Bryobacter aggregatus MPL3: one gene and its partner. The protein of the gene in region 1 binds, or shares a complex with, the protein of each later gene. Links are inferred from orthologs where the notes say so. Each region holds a gene or a part of one and is shown on either strand. Other genes may lie near its edges. The genes, in order: M017_RS0104995 and M017_RS0114125.

Region 1 (6,922 bases):
GGCGAAAGATGGCCTTCCTTGCGAGGCGGCTCAGCAGCGCACCACACACCATATTGGCCAGCTCTGCCATCACCGCGCCAGACTCCTCCTGCTGCGGCTCCTGCTCTTCCCCCAAGAAGCCCGCAGCCAGGCTCTGCACCGCTTGCGCTTCGAGTGAGAGCGATAAGCAACCACAGCAAGCCCCTTGAAAGGCGATCTGCACCCCGATGCGTTCGTCTCCTACGCCGCGGGCGGCCGTGCCGTCTGCCTCGTCCACTGAAGCAAAGAACATCGTCTCGAGCACCTCGGTTGCCGCCGCGCTCAAGGCGCGCTCCACCTGCTCTTTTTCAAAAACCAAGATCATCACTCCCCCCAGATCCAGCAAACACGCCCAGCACCCGCTCCAGTTCTCCCCGCAAGCGCTCCGGGGCAAAAGGCTTTGTCACATAACCCTGGGCGCCCAACTCCATCAACCGCTCGATGCGCGCATCGGTGGCATCCGTAGAAACCACGATCACAGGCAAGCTTTGCCACTCGTGGTGCCGCCGCATTTCGCCCACCAGGGCCTCACCATCCATCTCGGGCATATTGATATCGGTCAGCACCACATCGACTGGATAACGCGCCAACTCGGCCAGCGCGTGCACGCCGTGGCTCGCCTCCAAGAAGCGGTCCACAGGAAAACCGGAGATCGCAATCACCCGGCGGATGAAACGCCGCATCGCCGGAGAATCGTCCACCACCATCACATTGAAAAGCATTCCCTGCCTCCTCTCCGAGAACATCCCCTCACAGGCCACCTCGCAAACCCAGTTCCCGCAGTTCCTGGCCCGCCTCCTGCAACAGCAACTTGCCGCTGCCGACTTCCAAACGGAGCGTCCGGGAAACCGATCCCCCCACTTCCTCGGCATGGATCATCACCCCGGCCTTCCAGAAGATTTTCTTCAACGCCAGATAATTCCGCTTTCCAATGTTGAACAGACTGTCCCCCTCGAGCACCTGCGCGCCCCCCGCCACCCGCACCACCAACCGCTTCTTCTCCGCCCCCAGTTCGTAGGCCCGCCGGAACAGCAACGGAATCCCGGTGTCGGCATACAAGGCAGGATTCTGCTGGGCCTTGGCCGGATCCCGTTGCGACTCGGGCAACATATAATGCAGCATCCCGGCCACCCGGGAAACCGGGTCCCAGATCGCCACACCAATGCACGAGCCGAGCCCATAGGTCACCAGCGTTGCCCCGGGCTCCCCCGACAGCTTCAGGTCTCCCACCCCCACGGCCAACATCGCGCCTCCATGCTTCAGCCCATCGGACATGAGATTTTACGCTCCCCACTCGCCCGGCTTGCGATAGATGGCAACCTGAATATGATCCAACTGGTGGGAGATGCCATTCAAACTCTCCGAATGCCCCAGAAACAAATAGCCCCCGGGCTCCAGTTTCTCCGTCAGCGCCGCAATCACACGCGCCTGCGTCGGCCGGTCAAAGTAGATCATGATGTTGCGCAGAAAGATCAGGGGAAAGCGGTCCTCGAGCGGGAGGCTTTCCATCAGGTTGATGCGCTGGAACTGGATCAGATTCCGGACTTCCGGGCGAAAGCGGTAGTTCCCCGCCTGCTCTCCCGTCCCTCGCAACAGATAGCGCCGCCGCCAGTCCGGCGGCAGGGACCGGAAGCGCTCCTCCGGATAGATGCCCGCAGACGCCCGGTCCAGCACCTTGGTCGAGATATCGCTCGCCAGGACTCTGGCCCGGCGCCCTGCATCCGCCCCCAGTTCCTCCAGCAAAGTGACCGCAATCGAATACGGCTCTTCTCCTGTCGAACTGGCGGCGGTCCAGATCGGAAACGAAGACCGCAACCGGAGCTGCGGCAGAATCCTCGCCCGCAGGAACTCAAAGTGGGCGGGTTCCCGGAAGAAGCTCGTAAAGTTTGTGGTCAGGGCATCGATCAGGTCGATTTCAAGTGCCCCCCCTGGATCCCGCTGCACGGCCGCAAAGTAATCGTCCGCCGTGGGGAAGCCATGTGCCCTGGCCCGCTTCCAAAGGCGCGCGGCCACCATCAGCTGCTTGCCTTCCTGCAAGTCGATTCCTGCAGCCCGATAGGCAAAATTGCGCACCGCCGCAAAGAGACTGGGACGCAGACGCGTCGCAGCCGAAGCGGGTTCCGGCGCATGTTTCAACATGCCAACAGCACGCTTTCCCGCAGGGTCTGGGCCCGCTGTTGCCGCCTGTTGTAGATCGCCTCCAGATCGAGAATCAGACCCACCCGGCCGTCCCCCAGAATGGCGCCACCCGCGATCCCAGGCGTGTTCCTCAGACTCTCGCCCAGGCTCTTGATGACAACCTCCTGTTTACCCAGGAATTCATCCACCATCAGTACGAATCCCCGGCCTTCGGTCTCAGCCACGATCAGCAGACTCTCGCCCGGCTCCTGTTGCCGCGCCTTGACACCCAGCGAACGGTCCAGACGAATCAGCGGCAGCAGATGGTTGCGCACCATCACCATCTCGTCGCGCCCTTGCACGGTGAAAACCTGGTCCGCAGCCGGCCGGAACATTTCCTGGACCGAAAAGATCGGCAGAATCAAGCGCTCCCGCCCCACCCCCACCACCAGCCCATCGACGATGGCCAGCGTCAGAGGAAGCTTCAAATAGAAGGTCGTCCCCGCACCAGCTGTCGATTGGATCTCGATCTTTCCCCGCAGCTTTTGGATCTGCTTTTTGACAACATCCATGCCCACGCCGCGGCCGGAGATATCCGTCACCTGGTCTGCCGTCGAGAAGCCTGGCTCGAAGATCAACTGGAAGATCTCCGGGTCGCTCAGTGGGGTGCCGGCGACCAGGAGCCCGCGCTCCTGCGCCTTGGCCAGAATCTTATCCCGGTTCAGGCCCCGGCCGTCGTCGGCAATCTCAATCTGGATGTGATCGGCCTGGCGATAGGCGCGCAATTGGATGCGTCCCGTCTCGGGCTTGTCCGCCGCACGGCGGTCTGCCGGAGCCTCCAGCCCATGATCGATCGAGTTGCGCACCATGTGCATGATCGGATCAGTCAACTCTTCCACAATCGTTTTGTCGAGTTGCGTGTCCTCGCCAAAGAGTTCGACCTCCGCCATCTTCCCCGCTTTGCGGGAGGTGTCGCGTACCAGACGGTTCACCCGCTGGAACAAAGTGCCCACGGGCACCAGGCGAGTGGCCATCGCAATCTTCTGCACCTCTTCGGTCACCCGCCGCAATTGGTTCAGGTTCCGTTGCAGCTTCGGATTCTTGATCGCAGCCAGCTCCGGATCCAGCCGCACCATCGCCTCTGCAATCACCATCTCCCCAACCATATCGAGAAGAGAATCCAGCTTGGCCGTCTCCACCCGGATCGAGTGCGCGTCCTGCGCCGGAGCCCGTTGCTTGGCCTTGGCCTCCTGCACTTCCGGCTCGCTCGGCAACGCGTGCGGATCTTTTGCCACCACAACGGCTGCGGGCGCCGGAGTGCTTCCTCCCGCAATGGCCGTGCGCACCCGCTGCAGCAAAGCAGAAGCGTCCAGCGGCGGGCCGGGCTCGTTCCCTTGCAGCTGCACCTCGATCCGCTGGATCTCTGTTCCGACAAAGTCCGCACTCTCCAGAGTCAGATCGATCAGACTCGGCGACATCAGAATCAGCCCGGTACGCGCCTGGTCGAGGATGGTTTCCACTTCATGCGCGATCTCCTGGATCGCGCCAAACTCGAGAAAGCCGGCCAGCCCCTTGATCGTATGGAAGCTCCGGAACACGGCGTTGAGCGTCTCGGGATTAGAGGGCTCCTTCTCCAGAACCAGCAAGCCCTTCTCCACCGTTTGCAAATGCTCCCGCGACTCGTTGATGAAGTCGCCCACTAGTTCCGGGTCCTGATTCAAGGCACTGGACGAAGCAGGGGGTGCGGCCAACGCCTCCGCCAGAACCTGCCCCAGCCGGTCCAGATCCTGCCCCCCCGAAGCGAGCGGAGGGACCTGGTCCAGGACAACCTCTTCTCCACCACAGTTCATCGTGTGACTCTCTTTCTCCATCCCCGTTCTCTACTTCAGAAACTTCCCAAGTTCGTTCAGATCTTCCTGGGACAGGATGCACTCGATATTCAGCAGGATCTTCACTTTTCCTTTCACCTTTGCCATCCCCAGCAATCCGTTGGTCCCCACCTCGCCCCCAAAATCCGGCGTGTCTTCAATCTCCGCCGCACTCAGGTTCAACACCTCGCTGACGCCGTCGACGATCGCGCCAATGAGCACATTCCCGCACTCCCCGGCCACCTCGGTGACGATGATGCAGGTGCGCTGGGTATACGCCGCCTCCGGCATATTGAATCGCAGCCGGAGGTCCAGCACGGGAATCACCTTCCCGCGCAGGTTGATGACGCCTTTGGTATAGATCGGAGTGTGCGGCACCGCCGTAATTTCCTGGATGCCCATGATTTCGCGTACCTTCAAAACGGGAATGCCGAATTCCTCGGCTCCCAGGTGGAAAGCAAGATATTTCCCCGCGCGTTCTTCTTTGGAAGCAATGGGGGCAGTGAGCGTGGCTGGAGGCAAGTGGGTTCTTTCTTCAAGTCCGGCAGAATGAGGAACACAGGAGAGTTCTGCGTTCCTAACGCTTATCGTGGCTTTTCAGAAAAGTCTTAGGCGGTGCGAGTGGGGAATTGGAGGGAAGCAGAGAGGAAGAACAGAGGAAGAAAAAATCAAAGCGGAAGCCTGGCGTTAATAGAAGCCGATCACCCGGCCGGCAAATCCAATCCCGGTCCAAAGCACGAGCGAAGCCACCGCGCCCCAGCGGGCGCACGCCGACCCCGACCCCTGCTGCACCAGCCGGCCAAGCCAGGGTTGGACCAGCAACCCGATCCCGAGCAGCACCATTTTCCAGCGAAACGCAGGGTGCTCATAGCACTTCATCGGCTCGGCCAGCAGCAATAGAAAGCCCGTCGCAAGAGTCGCCCCGACCCCGATCCGGTAAGGTGCCACCAGGCGCTCGCCGCTGCCCAGTGACGGCCACAAGGCGTTGCCATTGTTGAGCAGCAAGACCCCGCCAAGGAAGGCAAGGCTGATCAGATGCCCCATCTCAATCAGCGCAAAAGCCCATTGTGAGGATTGCAGCGCCTGGCTCCAGGCCGTAGCGTCCAGACTTTTGAAAACCCAGAGCAGATCCACGTCCCTGCTCCTTTCTATAGATACGCAATCGCGCGGCCAGCGATGATAACCCCGCTCCAGACAGCCAGCGAAGTCCAGGCGGCGCGGCGTGCCGCCGGTGGGGCAATTGCATCGAGATCCCAATCGGCAATGCGGCGATAGACACCAAAGTGGAAGAGCAACGGGTTCACTCCAGCAATCACCAGAAGCAGCAGCTTCACCCGGAAGGCCGGGTTCGCATAGAGCTTTTCCGCCCCGGCCCAGAACAGGAGCGCACCGCTCCCCAGAAGAACCACCGCGCCCGCCCAAGCCAGCGGCATCACACGCCTCTGTACGGAGCGTACAGACTCCCCCTGCAGCAGAAGCCCGAGCAGGCGCAGATCAAAGATCGCCGCCGTCCCGCACAACAGGGCGATCGCCAGCACATGAATGGTTTCAAGAATCGGAAACACCCACAGCGACTCCCGCAGCGCCGTGCCCGTCGCCGTGTTCCCGAGCCAGTGACAGAACTGCTCCAACCCCATGCGCGGCTACTGTGCGCCGCCCGGTCCGCCGTCGCCCTGCGAGCCGCCAAAGATCACGCGGCCCCCTGGCAGCGTGATGCGCCGGGCGTCGATGAACTTCGAACCATCCTTCGCCACATAGCCGTCGATGATGATCAGGTCGCCAATCTTGATATCGCCCTTCTTGAACCCACGGCGGGAGAGCGCCGACGGATTGGCGCCTTCCGCCCCCCAGTTCACTACCTTCCCGTCGGCGCCCTTCACGTTCAGATAGAAGTAGGAATGCGGATTGGTCCACTCAACTTTTGTTAATTCTCCCTTGAGACGCACCACCTTCGTCCCGTCATACATCGCCGCAAAGGAATGATGGGCTTGCACCACTCCAGCGAGCGCAAGCATCATCCCAATTCCTATTTTTACTTGCTTCCATGACATACCAACCATCCTCTCGCGAGCCTGATTCGCCGCTCAGTTCAAATTTCGGTTGCCGGCCGAAACTCAATCATCTTATAGTTGAATGACATAGTCAACTAATAAAAATGAGCACTCTCCGACCATGAACAACACACTTTCCCGTCTTTCGCTTTTTGCCACCGCCCTGCTCGGTTGCGCCGCCTTGTTACCTGGCCAAGGCTTATCGGCCGATGAGCCCCAGGGGCCGCCGAAGCTCACTCCGCGAACCGCGGACGGCAAACCGGATTTCACTGGCTACTGGAAAGGCTCCCGGGCAACGAAACCGGGAGGGAATTTGGGCAAGGATCTGCCCAATTTCGAGCTGCCCTTCACCGAGGCGGGCCGGGCGGCCTTGCAGTACAACCTGACCAAGACGGTTGATCCGGAAAGTCTGTGTAATCTGGGCGGCATCCCGCGCCACAACGCGAGTGCCCTGCCCTTCATGGTGCTGCAAACGAAACAGACAACGGCTTTTCTCTACTTCTACACCTACTACCGCCTGATCCGGACCGGCGGCAGTCATCCGGAGGACCCCGATCCCAGCTACTTTGGCGATGCGGTCGGCAAATGGGAGGGAGACACTTACGTGATCGACTCGGTCTCCTTCAAGGGCACTCAAGTGTGGGCAGATGAGAACGCCAATCCGCATAGCGACGATCTGCACGTCATCGAGCGCTGGACCCGGCCCGACTACGACCACCTGAACGTCGAAATGGTGGTGGACGACAAGAAGTTCTACACAAAGCCCTTCCGCTACACCCGCACCTTCCTTGCCGGCGAGCCTGGCCAGACCCTCAAGGAATACGCCTGCGCTGAAAACCCGGTGCACAGCAAGCATCTTGGTTTTGG
Region 2 (6,945 bases), 2.0 Mb from region 1 along the record:
CTGACCTGGAAGTCGAGCGCTTCCCAAAGATCCTGATTCTTGACCGGCTTCTTGTCCTTGGTGCGCCAGTTGTTGCGCTTCCAGCCGTGGATCCACTCGGTGATGCCCTTACGGACATATTCGCTATCCGTGGTGATGGTGACGGTGCAGGGTTCCTTGAGCAGCTTGAGACCTTCCACTGCCGCGCGCAATTCCATCCGGTTGTTGGTGGTCTGCGGCTCAGCGCCGTAGATCTCTTTCTTGTGTGCGCCAAAGCGCAGAACGGCAGCCCAGCCGCCCGGACCGGGGTTGCCTGAGCAAGCCCCGTCGGTAATCAATTCCACTACCTTCATGCTGCTGCGTCGACCGAATTCAAATCGTGTTCAAAGAAGCGATCCACCGCGTCAATGATGTCGCGAGGTTCAGTTTTTTGATAGATTCCGGCACGCAAGTGGGCACCATTGCGGACCCCGTGCGTAAAGTAGCTGGTGAACTGTTTCATCTTGCCGGCCGCTTCCGGCCATTGCGTTTCTTCAAGCATCGTGAAATAGCGTTTCATGATCGCATAGCGATCCTGCTGGGTAGGTTGCCAATAGCTTCCGGTTGCGAGAAATTCACCAATCTGGCGGAAAATCCAAGGGTTGTAGCTGGCGGCGCGGCCAATCATGACCGCATCGCAATTGGTTTCCTGCACCATGCGCATCGCGTCTTCGGGCGTGATGACGTCGCCATTGCCAATGACGGGAATCTTGACGGCAGCCTTCGCTTCCGCGATGCGTGTCCAGTCGGCTTTGCCTGCGTAGCCCTGTTCCCGGGTACGGGGATGGAGAGCAATCGCAGCGACACCAAGATCCTCAGCCATCTTTGCAATCTCGACATGAACGAGTTCATGGTCATTCCAACCTGCGCGGTACTTCATGGTGAGAGGAATGTTAATAGCGGCCTTGACGGTCTTGAGGATGTTTGCGACCAGAGGCAGATCCCGCAGACAGCCCGACCCACCATTGCAACGGACCACCTTCTTGACCGGGCAGCCAAAGTTGATGTCGACAAAGTTAAAGCCCAGATCTTCGCAATGGCGCGCCGCATCGGCCATGATCGCCGGATCGGACCCGAACAGTTGCGAGGAAATCGGATGTTCTTCTGGTTCAAAACAGAGATACCGTTTTTCGGTCTTGGAGGGTTTTCCTCTCCGAAAACTTTTGACAACACCGTGACTTGATGTAAATTCTGTCATGATGAGTCCGCAGCCTCCCTGCGAGCGGATCAAGCGGCGGAACACCGTGTCGGTGACGCCCACCATGGGTGCCAGTACGGTAGCGGGACTGATGAGGGTATTCCCAATTGCGAAATTGGGCGGGAAGGAGCGCATCTTTCTCTATTATGCGGGGTTTGTTAACGTGGCAGCGAGAAACGCCATCGATCAAAATTACGTCAGGAGACTTATGAACCCGAAGATCTTGTTGGCTTTTGTTGGCGGCGCCGCTCTGGCGGGGGTCCTTGCGGTCTTCTTAACTGGGCGTGGAGAGACCAAAGTACCAGTGTCCCCCGAGACCCAGGCGTCGACGCAAGCAAAGATCGTCGAGCGCGATGTCGCGGGTTCAAGTGGCAATGCCGCTGACATTGCCGCCACCATGGAACCGGTGAAACCACGGCCCGTAGAAGCAGCACGCCGGAGCGTGACCTTGCCCAAACCGGCTCCGGTTGAGGTGCGCCCTGGTAAAGTGGCCGAACCGGTCAAGACCGCACAAAACGACACGAGCAATCCGGGTGTGATGCTGCCGCCGTTCTCGAATTCCAATCCGCAGCCCAATACCCCGAGCGAGGGGGTTCGCAATGAGAATCACCCGCCGGAAATACTACGGCCAGATCCGATGGCGACAAAAGCGGCCCGGGTTCCCGAAACCGTGACGATTCCGGTAGGGACGAGTATTGGCGTGCGGATCAATTCGACGTTGAACAGCGAGAAGAATGTTGCGGGCGATACGTTTACCGCTGTGTTGGACACCCCGCTGGTGGTGAATGATCTGGTGTTGGCCGAACGTGGGGCGAAGGTGGATGGAAAGATCGTCGAGCTGGATCGCAGCGGCCGGGTGAAGGGTGTCGCCCGCATGACGATTGCACTGACCAGAATTCAATTAAGTGATGGCCAAAAGATCGAGTTGCGGACCGATCCTTGGGAACGCATGGCGGAGAGCAGCAAGAAGAGCGATGCGGTGAAGGTGGGCGTCATGACGGGAATCGGCGCGGCGATTGGCGCGATTGCCGGCGGCGGCAAGGGTGCAGCGATTGGCGGCGCCAGCGGCGCGGGCGCGGGCACAGGTGTGGTGCTGGCGACTCGCGGAAAAGCTGCGCAGATCGATGTCGAGACCAAAATTCCATTTCGGCTGTCGAATGCGGTAACAGTGACGGAGAGGATTCGCTAGCGCAGCGCATTCAGATTCAAAACGATAAAGCACCGATGAAAATCGGTGCTTTATTATTTCTGGAGCCAGCGACAGGAGTCGAACCTGCGACCCGCAGTTTACAAAACTGCCGCTCTACCAACTGAGCTACGCTGGCGTTCTTTTATTTTATCATCTCCGGACGGCGATGTGCGCCTCCGATGCTCCATTCCCAGGAGCGCCCAGCGGGAATTTTGAGCTCCTCTGATCCGTGTTGGACAGAGACGAGCCACACTTGAATTCGCGAATCGCATTCGCTTTGTTCTGCATCCGACAATCCATGAGCACACAGAAGCTTGCCCTGATCACGGGCGCGAACAAAGGCATTGGTCTTGAAACAGCGAAACAATTGGCGGCGCTGGGCTATACCGTCATTGTGGGCGCGCGAAAAGAAGCGGAAGGCAAGGCAGCGGCGGCAGAAGTGGGTCATGGAGCACAGTATCTGCATATCGATATGGATCAACCCGCCACCTTCGCGGCTGCGGCCAAGTGGATCGAAGAAAAATTCGGCAAACTCGACGTGCTGGTAAACAATGCCGGGATTGCCGGGAACCTGGGTGTACCGCCAAGCCATGAGGCCTTGGCCACCGTGCGCCACGTTTTTGACGTGAATGTGTTTGCCCTGCTCGAACTGACACAGGCCCTGTTACCGCTGCTTCGCAAAAGTGAGCAGGGACGAATCGTCAATGTTTCGAGCATTCTTGGCAGTCTCACCTTGAATGCGAACTTCGATGCACCGCTCGGGAATTGGCGCAGCTTTAGCTACAACGGGTCCAAGGCCGCCTTAAATATGCTGACTGCGACCTTGGCCTATGAGCTCCGCGATACGCCGATCAAGGTGAACTCCGTGCACCCCGGTTGGGTGAAGACGGACCTTGGGGGCGCAGAAGCACCGCTCGAAGTGGGAGAAGGAGCGAAGACATCGGTCCGCCTCGCCACAATTGGCAGCGACGGACCAACCGGCGCCTTCTTCCATCTGGAAGAAACCTTAGCGTGGTAAGCGGCTCCGTGGCTCTTGCTAGGAGAGCGTCATAATTCTCGGGATCCCGGTATTGGCCGCAGCACCCGTCTGCGTCGGAGTCAGGCAGAGCTGGACGTCGAAACGTTCGCCGTCCACTTGAAACTTGATCACGTACCAGCTCTCTTTGCCACTGCGGCGCGTCGCAAAGTTGCGGCCAAAGACCACTGCCGGAATCGAAAGTCCCATCTGTCCAAAACGCTCTTCCAGGCTGTTTTTAAGATTGCCAATGATCATGTTGGTCATCTCTGCAACCGCGTCGAGCACTTCATCGGTCACGCTGGAATACTCCTGCATAAAGAGCGTGTTGGCAATCTTACAGGCCAGCGGCGAACTGCAACTGACCACCGCCGTGCCAGTCCATTCCCCAACCAGGCCGATGATCCCGATGACGCCCATCGTGAGACCTTTGCCAGGTTCCTCAATGAAGTGTTCTGCGGCCGAAGCCTCCATGCCCAACATCATTTGGAACACGTCGCTGGTGGCCTGATGAACCCAGGAGACAATCTCCTCCCGTGTCGGCGTAGCACTAGTCATGCTTGGTGTCATTTGATTTTCCTCAGGCAACGAGCAGCTAGACGAGGCCCGTCAATTTCTCTTTAATCTGTTCGGTGGTAAAAGGCTTGCGCACATAGCCGGCAGCCCCCAGATTCACAGCTTCCATCACTTTGTTCTGGTTGCCCTCCGTTGTGATCATAATGACCGGGACCATCTTGTAGCTGTCGTTTGCCTTGATCTTGCCGAGCATCTCCAGCCCATCCATGTTGGGCATATTGATGTCAGAAAGAATCAAGCCCACAGATTGCTTCTCCAGCATGGCGAGGGCCTCCAAGCCATCGCCCGCCTCGATGATATTGCCGATCGGCATCTCCGTCTGCCGCAGCACTCTCTGCAAAATTTTGCGGATCGCTGCAGAATCATCCACGATCAACACATCCATTGCCATCGCTAGTGATCACCTCTTCTAGAAGGCTCTTCGGCGAATGAAGCTTGGAATTGAGAAGAAATCGCTAGGAGAGAAAAGAAGCAACTGCTTCTGCGATCTCAGCGGTTCCAGCCCGCCCGCCTAAGTCGCCCGGGAGAAACTGCCCTGCAGACAGGACCTGACGCACAGCATGGGTGACAGCCGCCCCAGCCGCGGCCTCGCCCAGATGATCGAGCATCATCGCCCCAGACAGGATCATCGCCAGCGGATTGGCGATTCCTCTCCCGGCGATGTCGGGAGCCGAACCGTGGACGGGTTCAAACATGGAGGGATAGCGGCGCTCGGGATCGAGATTGGCGCTCGCAGCCAAGCCAATCGAACCGGAGACGATCGCCGAGATGTCGCTCAGAATATCGCCAAAGAGATTGGAGGCCACCACGACGTCGAAACTCTCCGGGCGGCGCACGAAGTTCATGGCCGCGGCATCAACCAGGAGACTTTCGGTTTCGATCTCCGGATACTGCTCCCGCACCGTCGCAAAGCATCGATCCCAAAGCACCATCGAGAAGCCCTGCGCATTCGATTTTGTGATGGATGTCACCAGGCGGCGTCCATTGCGCTTGCGCGCCAGTTCGAAGGCAAAGCGAATGATCCGCTCGCAGCCCATGCGAGTGAAGACCGAAGTCTGGATGGCGACTTCGCCTGGATGCGCGTGGTGGACAAATCCACCCACCTGCGCATACTCCCCTTCGGTGTTTTCACGAACCACCATCATGTCGATGGAGCCGGGAGCTTTGCCCTTCAGCGGCGAGTCGACCCCTTCAAAAAGAACCGCAGGGCGGATGTTCGCATACTGGTCAAAGGCGCGGCGAATGGGCAGCAACAAGCCGTTCAAGGTGATGTGATCGGGCAGGTCCGGGTGCCCCACGGCCCCGAGGAAGATGGCATCAAAGCCACGCAGCGTATCGATCGCACCGGCAGGCATCATGCGGCCGTGGTCAAAGTAATACTGACTCGACCAGGGAAGGTCTGTATAAGTGAGCACAAAGCCGTGCTTCCGAGCAACGGCGTCGAGAATGCGGCGAGCCGCGGGCATCACCTCTAGGCCAATTCCGTCCCCCGCGATGGAGGCAATTTTGTAGTTACGCATGTCCAACCATCGTATGCCGCAAGGCTCGGCATAAACTTGAAGTGTGTTCCCAGATCCGAAAATCATGACTTCGGCAGCAGCCTTCTCTCTGAGCGGCAAGCGTGCCTTGATTGCCGGCGCCAGCCGGGGCATTGGCCTTGCGATTGCGAAGAGTTTTGCCGCTAATGGAGCGGATACGGTGTTGGCCGCACGCTCGACCGAGGCGCTCGAGACGGAAGCGGCCGCCCTGCGCGCACAAGGGTTTCTGGCTTCCACACAATTTCTCGACATGGAGAAGGATGACTCGATCGATGCAGCCGCCGCCAGGGGCGATTTTGACATCCTCGTCAACGTAAGTGGGACAAATATCCGCAAGCGCTTCGAGACCTATTCGCCAGAGGAATACGAGAAGATCTTCCAGACCAATCTGCATGGGCTGGTGCGGCTCACCCAGAAAGTAGGAGCGCGCATGGTCGAGCGCGGCCAAGGCGGCCGGATCATCCATATCGGCAGCCTGACAAGCACGAGCGGCCTGCCTTACATCACGATCTACTCAATGACAAAAAGCGCCCTGGCTGGATTGACTCGTAGTCTTGCCGCCGAGTGGGGACGTCACAACATTACAGTGAACTGCATCGCACCAGGCTTCATCATCACCGACTTGAACCGCCAGATGTGGGAGGCCGAGACAATGAAGCATTGGCTGAACCATACGCAGAGCATTCCGCGAACCGGCATTCCTGAGGACATCGCGCCGCTGGCCACCTTTCTTGCCGCTCCAGGGGCAGCCTATATCACCGGACAGGTGATTGCCGTCGATGGAGGATCGAACAATACCAAAGTCTGGCCCTTCGAGCCACCGAATTAAGATGACCGGAAGACGAGCATTCTGTGCAGGAGCCCTGGGCTTGTCGCTGTTCGCACAAGACCAGCCGGTGGAGTTTCTCTGCCCGATGGATGCCGACATCCGGCAGAAGGGTCCGGGACGTTGCCCGCGTTGCGGCATGAAGCTGGTGGCCGGGTTGCCCGAGCCGATCGAGTATCCGGTAGAACTCCAATGCACCCCCAAACGGCCGCAGGTGGGCGAACGAGTGCTGCTGCGCTTTACGATTCGCGACCCGAAGACCGGCCAGCCCGTACCAGAACTCGAATTGATTCATGAACAGATCTTGCATCTGTTTCTGATCTCAGAAGACCTGTCACACTTTGCGCATGAACACCCGCGCCCGGCAGGACCAGGCAGCTTCGAGTTTGAGTGGGTGTTTGCGAGCGGTGGCATGTGGCGGTTGCTGCTCGATTTCTTCCCGACACACGGCACGCCGCAGTTGATCTCGAAGACCATTCTGCTTCCTGGGGGAACGCTGGCCGCTCCCACGCTCCACTCCGATGTGACGGTCCCGAAGCAGGGCGAAAATCTGGAAGCAAGCCTGCGGCTGGGCCCCGCGCAGCC

Evidence for each region.
Region 2: the proteins of M017_RS0104995 (region 1) and M017_RS0114125 are in contact, whole or in part, in a solved structure (PDB 1A0O), measured with the Escherichia coli proteins. The link is inferred for Bryobacter aggregatus MPL3 from one-to-one orthologs.

Annotation. Positions count from the first base shown.
Region 1 is NZ_JNIF01000003.1:1,002,441-1,009,362, forward strand. The notes cover bases 1,580-4,457. They hold M017_RS0104995 (chemotaxis protein CheA), read right to left. Parts: upstream 4,008-4,457; coding sequence 2,151-4,007; downstream 1,580-2,150. Other genes in these bases: M017_RS0104990 (CheR family methyltransferase), read right to left, coding at 1,580-2,157; M017_RS0105000 (chemotaxis protein CheW), read right to left, coding at 4,017-4,457. In the rest of the region: M017_RS0104975 (chemotaxis protein CheX), read right to left, coding at 1-343; M017_RS0104980 (response regulator), read right to left, coding at 327-740; M017_RS0104985 (chemotaxis protein CheD), read right to left, coding at 769-1,293; more of M017_RS0104990, read right to left, coding at 1,300-1,579; more of M017_RS0105000, read right to left, coding at 4,458-4,526; M017_RS27405 (hypothetical protein), read right to left, coding at 4,692-5,138; M017_RS0105010 (DUF6644 family protein), read right to left, coding at 5,153-5,641; M017_RS26310 (DUF6152 family protein), read right to left, coding at 5,648-6,022; M017_RS27410 (hypothetical protein), read left to right, coding at 6,177-6,922. UniProt on the Escherichia coli protein: Involved in the transmission of sensory signals from the chemoreceptors to the flagellar motors. CheA is autophosphorylated; it can transfer its phosphate group to either CheB or CheY.
Region 2 is NZ_JNIF01000003.1:3,013,445-3,020,389, reverse strand. Bases 2,702-5,602 are described here. They hold M017_RS0114125 (response regulator), read right to left. Parts: upstream 4,388-5,602; coding sequence 4,016-4,387; downstream 2,702-4,015. Other genes in these bases: M017_RS0114115 (SDR family NAD(P)-dependent oxidoreductase), read left to right, coding at 5,581-5,602; M017_RS0114120 (tartrate dehydrogenase), read right to left, coding at 4,452-5,516; M017_RS26660 (chemotaxis protein CheX), read right to left, coding at 3,442-3,978; M017_RS0114135 (SDR family oxidoreductase), read left to right, coding at 2,704-3,423. Also shown: rnhA (ribonuclease HI), read right to left, coding at 1-332; tRNA dihydrouridine synthase DusB, read right to left, coding at 329-1,351; M017_RS0114145 (hypothetical protein), read left to right, coding at 1,425-2,405; more of M017_RS0114115, read left to right, coding at 5,603-6,363; M017_RS0114110 (heavy metal-binding domain-containing protein), read left to right, coding at 6,365-6,945. UniProt on the Escherichia coli protein: Involved in the transmission of sensory signals from the chemoreceptors to the flagellar motors.